4 regions of the Streptomyces sp. NPDC058457 genome follow, and region 1 is predicted to be linked to each of the others. Evidence: riboswitches for the same ligand, from Rfam matches in the RefSeq annotation. Region 1 holds a riboswitch; each other region holds the start of a gene.
The links. A riboswitch is a leader RNA that binds a small molecule or an ion and turns the genes downstream of it on or off. The one in region 1 is predicted to bind cobalamin.
Positions count from the first base shown of each region.

Region 2: it holds a riboswitch for cobalamin, as region 1 does, so the genes downstream of both, ACFWPS_RS22635 (prenyltransferase/squalene oxidase repeat-containing protein) here and ACFWPS_RS39710 (cobalamin biosynthesis protein) in region 1, are expected to answer to the same signal.
Region 3: it holds a riboswitch for cobalamin, as region 1 does, so the genes downstream of both, ACFWPS_RS22220 (ribonucleoside-diphosphate reductase subunit alpha) here and ACFWPS_RS39710 (cobalamin biosynthesis protein) in region 1, are expected to answer to the same signal.
Region 4: it holds a riboswitch for cobalamin, as region 1 does, so the genes downstream of both, metE (5-methyltetrahydropteroyltriglutamate--homocysteine S-methyltransferase) here and ACFWPS_RS39710 (cobalamin biosynthesis protein) in region 1, are expected to answer to the same signal.

Region 1 covers NZ_JBHXLU010000073.1:51,323-53,499, reverse strand. The annotation lists partial or broken gene ACFWPS_RS39710 (cobalamin biosynthesis protein) at 135-1,070, opposite strand; cobalamin riboswitch at 1,170-1,312, opposite strand; gene ACFWPS_RS39705 (DUF397 domain-containing protein) at 1,440-1,781, shown strand; gene ACFWPS_RS39700 (hypothetical protein) at 2,035-2,177, opposite strand, start outside.
Region 2 covers NZ_JBHXLU010000028.1:4,886-7,062, forward strand. The annotation lists partial or broken gene ACFWPS_RS22630 (phosphotransferase) at 1-570, opposite strand, end outside; cobalamin riboswitch at 625-756, shown strand; gene ACFWPS_RS22635 (prenyltransferase/squalene oxidase repeat-containing protein) at 864-2,075, shown strand; gene ACFWPS_RS22640 (SCO2322 family protein) at 2,072-2,177, shown strand, end outside.
Region 3 covers NZ_JBHXLU010000027.1:24,427-26,603, forward strand. The annotation lists gene mctP (monocarboxylate uptake permease MctP) at 1-184, shown strand, start outside; gene ACFWPS_RS22215 (GNAT family N-acetyltransferase) at 295-801, shown strand; cobalamin riboswitch at 847-979, shown strand; gene ACFWPS_RS22220 (ribonucleoside-diphosphate reductase subunit alpha) at 1,104-2,177, shown strand, end outside.
Region 4 covers NZ_JBHXLU010000126.1:18,536-20,712, reverse strand. The annotation lists gene ACFWPS_RS49620 (IclR family transcriptional regulator) at 1-711, shown strand, start outside; cobalamin riboswitch at 820-1,055, shown strand; gene metE (5-methyltetrahydropteroyltriglutamate--homocysteine S-methyltransferase) at 1,211-2,177, shown strand, end outside.

The DNA of each region.
Region 1 (2,177 bases):
TCGACCCGCAACTGCTGCGGCCGGTCGACCCGCAACTGCTGTGGGCGGTCGTCCCGCAGGGCGATGGGGGTCCCCCCGCGCGAGCGCAGCCCAGCGTGGGGGAGGGTGGGCACAGCCGACAGCGCCGGGGACTTTGCAACCCGCCCCCGCAGCAAGGCGGTCGCCGCACTCACCCCCAACGCCAGCCACCCCACCCGCCGCGACAACCGCACCGCCCGATCGATGTCCGCGACTTCCACAGCCCGCCCCTCCCCGTTCAGCACCGGCCGATGCTCGACCCGCCCGCCATACGACAGCGTCCCCCCGAGCCGCACCCCCAACGCCCCCGCGAACGACGCCTCCACGGGCCCGGCGTTGGGACTCGGATGCTTCACGGCATCGGTCCGCCAGGCCCGTACCGCTCCCTTGGGGTCGCTCCCGGCCACGGCGGCCAGCACGGCGGTCAGCCGCGCCCCCGGCCACCCGGCCACGTCGTCCAGCCGCGCGGAGGCCCACCCGAACCGCCGGTACCGGGCCGACTTGTGGCCCACCATGGCGTCCAGGGTGTTGACAGCCCGGAACCCCACCAGCCCGGGCACGCTCCCCACGGCCCCCCACACCAGCGCCCCGACGACCGCGTCGCTGGTGTTCTCGGCGACGGACTCCACGACCGCCCGGGCGATCCCGTCGGCGTCCAGGGCCTGCGGATCCCGTCCGCACAGATGCGGCAGCCGCGCCCGGGCCGCCTCGACGTCGCCCGCCTCCAGGGCCCGCCCGACGGCGCGGGCCTCGCCGGCGAGCGAAGTGCCCCCGACGACGGCCCAGGTGGCGGCCGCGGTGAGCGCGACGGACGCGGCGGTGGACGGTCGTACGGCCCGCTGGGCGACGGCGCCCAGCGCCACGGCGCCACCGGCGCACACAGCGGTGTGCAGCGCGCCCCACCCGCGGTGGTCCCGCCACAGCACCCGCTCCACGGCCCCGGCCGCCCGCCCGAACACGGCGACCGGATGCCCCCGGCGCGGGTCGCCGAGCAGCAGGTCACCGAGAAGGCCGGCGGCGGCGCCGTACGCGAAGACGCGATCGGCACCCATCGGCTCAGCCGGCCGCGGGGTCGGGGACGGGCCGGGTACTGAACCTCGGTCGGCAGCCGCGCATGGCGATATGTCCTCACTCAGGGTGTCCGCGCCCTGGCTCGACGAGACCGGCGGTGAGAGTTCCTGGCTCCCGGGGATTGCTACCCCGGTGACAGTGGCGGGACCGCGCCGGATTCACACCGGCTTCCTCCCTTGCCGCCGTACATGGCTCGGGCAGTCCACCACGCCCCTGGAAGACCCGTCAACTTGCCGTTGACCTGCTACGGAGGAGTGTGCTGAGGCCCACACACAGGCCGGTTTGGTCATTGGCCGACCGGGTCCGGTCTCTCTAGACTGAAAAAGAGAGTCCGGCGAGCGGTAGGGCGAGTGGCGGAGGGCGTTTGCGGCCCATTCCTCGGGGGGTCTGTGCGGCTGCGTGCGGCGACGCTACGGTTTGCTGACATCGGCGGACAGCTTCGAGACGCGAACTCGCGAGTCGAGGAGGTCGGTGTGGTCGACGGGGGCCCGTCCGCGAGTGCGTGGCGGATCAGCAGCCATTCGTTGAACGGCGATACCTGTGTAGGGATTGCCGTCGTCTCGGGAGTGGTGCTGGTCCGCGACACGAAGGATCCGACAGGCTCGGCAATCATCCATCTCGCGCGCAGCCCTTGGCACTTGTTTCTCGTGGGGCTCAGATCGCACCCTTTAAGTGACGCCGAGCGGATGTGACCGACCTGGGAGGGGAGCCAGATGTGGAGCGACATCGGACGCCGGGGGACACACCGAACTGACGGGCCTGTCCTCGCGGGGTACTGCGTGGTGTGCGGTCTGGTGGCGAGCGTGGCGGGAGCGGCCAGTTCGCTCTTGGCGGACGGCACCAGGAACAAGCTGATCGTTTGGGCGGCGGTGGCGCTGGTCGTCGCCTTGGCCGGGGGCGTGGGCTGGGGATACGGCCTCGATCCGGTCCGCCGTCTTGTGAACCTCACTCCTGCCCGCCCCGGCCCGGGCGCCGCAGGAAACGGCCGAGAGCGACACCGACCGCGCTGACGGCGCTCGTGGCGGCCAGTCCCAGAGCGATCGCCACAGGCCTTGGTATCGACAGGTGGATGCCACGAGCCGCGTAGC
Region 2 (2,177 bases), on a different contig from region 1:
AGTTCGGCCGGGTCGCGAGCAGGGCCGCCAGCAGCGTGTGCGCCAACGGGTAAGCACCCAGAGCCACTTGGGCGAGGATCACCGCGGACATACCCCAGTCGAGCCCGGGCGGCCCGTCCTCTGCGTTGGTCCAGTCGATGACCCGAGGGCCGTCGGGGGTCAGCTCCCCCAGCTCTCAACTTCGTTCGAGCCGGGGGGACCCCCATCGTTGTCCGGATGCAGGTCGAGGTGGAGGACCCGGGCACCCGGGTCGGCCGGATCCCGGCCCGGCACGGCGTGCAGTCGCCGCAGCAGCGAGGCGAGCAGCGCCCCGCCCTCCGCCGCGTCCGTCTCCCCCGCCAGCAGCGCCGCCAGCATGGTCGGACCGGACAGGCGCTCCATGACCAATTCGGTACGGGACGCGGACGGCCGTACCCGGGGCGCCGGGTAGCCGTGCTCCCGTACGTACGTCATCACCGCGCCCTCGGCGGCCGCGTCCCCCCAGCCGTCCCGGTCCCGGCGCAGCACCCACGCCTCGTCGATCTCGTACACGTCGGCCGAACGCCCCGAGCCGAGCAGTCTCCCCGTCATGGCATGACCATAACGAAACGGTCCTCGCACAGCCCCCTCTCAGCTTCCCCCGGGCGGCCGGTAAGGTAGCCGGGTCGTCATCACCCGTACGGGGGGAAGCCGGTGCAATTCCGGCGCTGACCCGCAACCGTGAGCCACATCCCGTGTGGCAAGCCGGACCGCCGCGCCCGGGACGTTGAGGGCTCATGTGCGCCGGCGCCCGCCGTCGCACGGCACCGTCGAGGTTTACGGAGCCGAGCCGCCGGGGTGTCCCGTGCTGCCCGGCTCCCCGCAGGGAGAGGCACCCGCCGACCATGACCGTCCTCCGCCGCACCGCCGGGGTGCTGGCCGCCACCGCGGTCATCGGTACCGCCACACCCGTGACGACCGCACTGGCCGCCGGCACCGCGTCCCCGTCGCCGTCCGCGTCGGTGGTCCTCCCGTCGGGGCTGTACGGCGGTTCGGACCCCAGGTTCGACGGTGTCTGGCGTCAGTCCCTCGCCCTGCTGGCCCAGCGCGCGGTGGGGGTCACCCCGGCCGCGAGGGCGGTGGACTGGCTGGCCGGGCAGCAGTGCGCGAACGGCTCGTTCGCCGCGTTCCGCGCCGAGCCGACGGCGGCCTGCGACGCCAAGGTGGCGGTCGACACGAACAGCACGGCCGCCGCCGTACAGGCGCTGAAGGCGGCCGGCGGGCACGACGATGCCGCGGAGAAGGCCGTGACCTGGCTGAAGTCGCAGCAGAACGAGGACGGCGGCTGGGGCTACACCCCGGGCTCGGCCAGCGACACCAACTCCACGGGCGTGGTCGTCGGCGCGCTCGCGGCGGCCGGCGCGAGCGCGGACAGGTCGCCGTACGACCTCCTCGCCAAGTGGTCCGTCCCCTGCGACGAGGACGGTGGCGGCGCGCTCGCCTACCAGCCGGACAAGCAGGGGAAGCTGGCCGCCAACGCGGACGCGACCGCGGCCGGGGTGCTCGGGGCCCTCGGCAAGGGGTTCGTGACGACGGCCGGGAAGGCCCCGGCGCAGGGCTATGTCTGCGCCGACTCCGACAAGGCCCTGACCCGGGAGGAGGTGGCCCGCAACGGCGCCGCGTACCTGGGGGACGCCATGTTCACGACCGGCCACCTCGTCTCGGCGCTGCCCGGTGCCAAGCCCCAGCCGGACTACGGCAACACCGCCGACGCGGTCGTCGCCATGGCCGCGCAGGGCTGGACGAAGCCCGCGAAGAAGCCGTACGCCTGGCTGGAGGCGCACGCTGTGCCGTGGGCGGAGCAGAGCGGGCCCGCGGCCTACGCCGAACTGATCCTCGCCGCGCACGCGATGGGCGCGGACCCGCGCGACTTCGGCGGGACGAACCTGGTGACGGCGCTGAACGCGACGGGCCCGGCCCCGCGGGCGGCCGCCGCGAAGCACACCGGGGAGAAGAAGTCGGGCAGCAGCGTGTGGTGGATCGTCGGCACCGGTCTCGTCGCCGGTATCGGCATCGGCTTCCTGCTCAGCGGCCGCCGGAAGCAGCAGCAGCTGTGAGCGCGGTCCGCCGTGCGGGGCTGCTGCTCCTGGCCGCGCTGACGCTGTGCGCGACGGCCGCCGGGCCGGCGGCGGCCACCGGTTACCGCTACTGGTCCTTCT
Region 3 (2,177 bases), on a different contig from region 1:
CTACATCGGCCTGACGGCGTTCGTGCTGAACGTCGCGGTCACGGTGGTCCTGACCTTCGCCCTCAAGGCCCTCAAGGCCCCCGAGGGCATCGACCAGACCAGCCCGGAGGACTACACGGCAGACGCCGGCGACCCGGACGTGGAGGTGGAACTCCCGCCAGCCGTTGCAGGTAGCGCCCACTGAAGCGCCCCGTCAGGGGCGCGGGGAACTGCGCGAGCAACCCACCACAACCCGCAGCGGGCCACCGAGAAATTCCACCCTCGGCGGCCCGCTGGTCGTACACACTCACCGGCATGGACATCGTCATCCGGGAAGCCCGTCCCACCGAGTACGAACCCCTCGGTGAAATCACCGCCCAGGCCTACCTCCGGGACGGCCTCCTGGACTTCGGCGAGAGCGACTCGTATCTCACCGAACTCAAGGACGTGGCAAAGCGGGCAGCCGCGGCCACCGTTCTCGTCGCCGTCCACGGCACCACCCTCCTCGGCGGTGTCACCTTCGTCCCCGGCCCCGGCCCGATGGCCGACCTCGCCACCCCCGGAGAGGCCGAGATCCGCATGCTCGCCGTCGGCCGGGCCGCCCGCGGCCAGGGCGCCGGCGAGGCCCTCGCACGCACCTGCATCGACCGCGCACGGACCGTCCAGGGCTGCACGGCCGTCGTCCTGTCGACCCAGCGAAGCATGCACACCGCCCACCGCATCTACGAACGCCTGGGTTTCGTCCGCACACCCGACCGGGACTGGAATCCCGTGCCGCACCTGGACGACATCACTCTCCTCACCTACGAGTTGACACTCTGACACCGCCGCGACACAACATCTGGGGGTGACACGACAACCCGGCACTAGATGTATGCTCATGCTCGCTGTCGCCGCAGGGGAATCCGGTGCGAATCCGGAACTGTCCCGCAACGGTGTACTTGTGCATGTTCGTGCACAGGAGTCAGTCCGAGGACCTGCCGACAGCACGCCCAGCCACCCGGCGAGGGCGTTCTGACGTCCGGGCCTCGTGGAGTGGGCCGGGGTCTCGACGCGTGCCCACGTGCGCTCGTGCTGCCCTCTGCCCTCCGCCAGGCCCCGAGCCCAGCGAGGGAGAGCCCCACGTGACCATCGCGCCAGCCGAACCGGCTTCAGCGACCAGCTCTGTGGAATCCGTGGCAGACGACGGTCCCGGTACCGCGCTGCTGCGGACCCTGACCGAGCTGACCGCCGACCTCCCCGACGCCGACCCCGGCCGGGTCGCCGCCGCCGCGTTGCGCGGCCGGTCGGCGCGGGCCGACGAGGCGGAGTTGCGCGAGCTGGCCACCGAGGCCGCCGCCGGTCTCATCTCCGAGGACCCCGCCTACTCCAGGCTCGCCGCCCGGCTGCTGACGATCTCCGTCCGTGCCGAGGCCGCCTCGCAGGGCGTTACGTCCTTCACCGAGTCCGTCGCCGTGGGGCACCGGGAGGGGCTCATCGCCGACCGCACCGCCGAGTTCGTACGGCTGCACGCCCGGCGCCTCGACACGCTCGTCGACCCGGCCGCCGACGACCGCTTCGGCTACTTCGGCCTGCGCACCCTGCACAGCCGGTACCTGCTCCGGCACCCGATCACCCGCAAGGTCATCGAGACCCCCCAGCACTTCCTGCTCCGGGTCGCCGCCGGTCTCGCCGAGGACGACACCGCCAGGTCGGTGGACGAAGTAGCCGCGCTCCACGGCCTGATGAGCCGCCTCGACTACCTCCCGTCCTCCCCCACCCTCTTCAACTCCGGCACCCGGCACCCCCAGATGTCGTCCTGCTACCTCCTCGACTCCCCCAAGGACGAGCTGGACTCCATCTACGACCGCTACCACCAGGTCGCCCGGCTCTCGAAGCACGCCGGCGGCATCGGGCTTTCGTACAGCCGCATCCGCTCCCGCGGGTCCCTCATCCGCGGCACCAACGGGCACTCCAACGGCATCGTGCCGTTCCTGAAGACCCTCGACGCCTCGGTCGCCGCCGTGAACCAGGGCGGCCGGCGCAAGGGCGCGGCCGCGGTCTACCTGGAGACCTGGCACTCCGACATCGAGGAGTTCCTGGAGCTGCGCGACAACACCGGTGAGGACGCCCGCCGTACGCACAACCTGAACCTCGCGCACTGGGTGCCGGACGAGTTCATGCGCCGGGTGAACGCCGACGAGCCGTGGTCGCTGTTC
Region 4 (2,177 bases), on a different contig from region 1:
CTGCGCGCCGCGGCGATGCTCCAGCTGGAGGGCGGGCTGACCGTGTCGCAGGTCGCCGAGCGGCTGGGGGTGGCCCGGTCCACCGCGCACCGGTTGCTGGCGATGCTCGTGTACCGGGACTTCGCCGTCCAGGGCGAGGACCGGGTCTACCGCGCCGGGCCGGTCCTGGAGCTGGCCGCGCACTCGCAGTCACAGGTGTCGCGGCTGCGGGCGGTCGCGCTGCCGCATCTGCAGCGGCTGGTCGAGCTGGTGGCGGAGACGGCCAACCTCGCCGTCCGCACAGGCGACTCCGTCCGGTTCATCGCCAGCGTGGAGTGTGCGCGGGTGCTCCGGGTGGGGTCCCGGGAGGGGATGGTGTTCCCGGCACACCGGACCACGGGCGGACTGCTGCTGCTGGCGGACCTGCCGGAGGAGCAGCTGGCGGAGGTGTACGCGGAGGAGCGGTACCGGGACCGGCCGGCCGAGCGGCCGGACCTCGCCGGGCTGCGGCGGGAGCTGGCGCGGGTGCGGCGGGGTGGCTTCGCCGTGAACCGGGAGCGGTCGGAGCGGGGGCTGCTCGCGGTGGGGGTGCCGGTTCGGGGGGCCGACGGGAGGGTGGTGGCGGGGGTCTCGGTCTCGCTGCCGAGCGTGCGGTACGAGAAGGGCCGGCTGGGGGAGTTGGTGGCGGCCTTGGGCGGAGTGGCTCGGGGGATCGAGGGGGAGCTCGTCTAAGGGGGTGGGGGTTGTTGTGGTGTGACGGCTGCGGGCTCTCCGTGGCTGGTCGCGCTCACGCGGCGGAGCCGCACATCGACGACGCCCCGCGCCCCTTCGGGGGCGCGTTAAGCTGATCGTGCAGCTGGTTCGTCCCGTTGGCCAGACGGGACGTCGTAAGAGGGAACCCGGTGTGAGTCCGGGACTGCCCCGCAGCGGTGAGTGGGAACGACCGCCGTCATACGCACTGGATCCACCGGATCCGGGAAGCGACGGCCAGTAGGGGTCTCGTACGACTGCGTACGACTTTGTACGACGAGACGCGCCCGCGAGTCCGAAGACCTGCCAACTGCCCGTGCGCGAGCCACTCGTGCGCGGACATCCCGGTGACCTCGTGGGCGGGTCGGCGTGCACATCGGACGGACGGTCGGGTACGACCGTCGCCGTCCGGTTCGTCATCCCTTCGCGCTCTCGTCCCGTCACCGGGACCTCAGGGAATCGTCTCGCGAAGGAGATCTCCGTGACAGCCAAGTCCGCAGCCGCGGCAGCCCGGGCCACCGTGTACGGCTACCCCCGCCAGGGGCCGGCCCGGGAACTGAAGAAGGCGATCGAGAGCTACTGGCAGGGCCGGGTCACCGCCGACGCCCTGCATGCCACCGCCGCCGAACTGCGCCGCTCCACCTGGCGGCAGCTCGCCGAGGCCGGCATCCACGAGGTGCCGACCGGCGACTTCTCGTTCTACGACCACGTCCTCGACACCACCGTGATGGTCGGCGCCGTCCCCGAGCGGCACCGCGCCGCCGTCGACGCCGATGCCCTGGACGGCTACTTCGCCATGGCCCGCGGCACCCAGGACGTCGCGCCGCTGGAGATGCCGAAGTGGTTCGACACCAACTACCACTACCTGGTGCCGGAGTTGGGCCCCGACACCGTCTTCGCCACGAACTCCGCCCAGCAGGTGGGCGAGCTGCGGGAGGCGCTGGTCCTCGGACTCACCGCCCGGCCGGTGCTGGTCGGCCCGGTCACCTATCTGCTGCTGGCCAAGCCGGCGCCCGGCGTGCCCGCCGGCTTCGACCCGCTCACCCTCCTCGACCGGCTGCTCCCGGTGTACGCCGAGGTCCTCGCCGACCTGCGGGCGGCCGGCGCCGAGTGGGTGCAGCTCGACGAGCCCGCCCTGGTCCAGGACCGCACCCCGGCCGAACTGGCCGCCGTCGCCCGCGCCTACCGCGACCTGGGCGCCGGCACCGACCGGCCGAAGCTCCTGGTCGCCTCCTACTTCGACCGGCTCGGCGAGGCCCTGCCGGTGCTGGCCAAGGCTCCGGTGGAGGGGCTCGCCCTGGACTTCACCGGGGCGGCGGCCGCCAACCTGGACGCTCTGGCCGCCGTCGGCGGGCTGCCCGGCAAGCGACTGGTCGCCGGTGTCGTCAACGGCCGCAACATCTGGGTCAACGACCTGCCGGCGTCCCTCACCGTCCTCGGCACCCTGC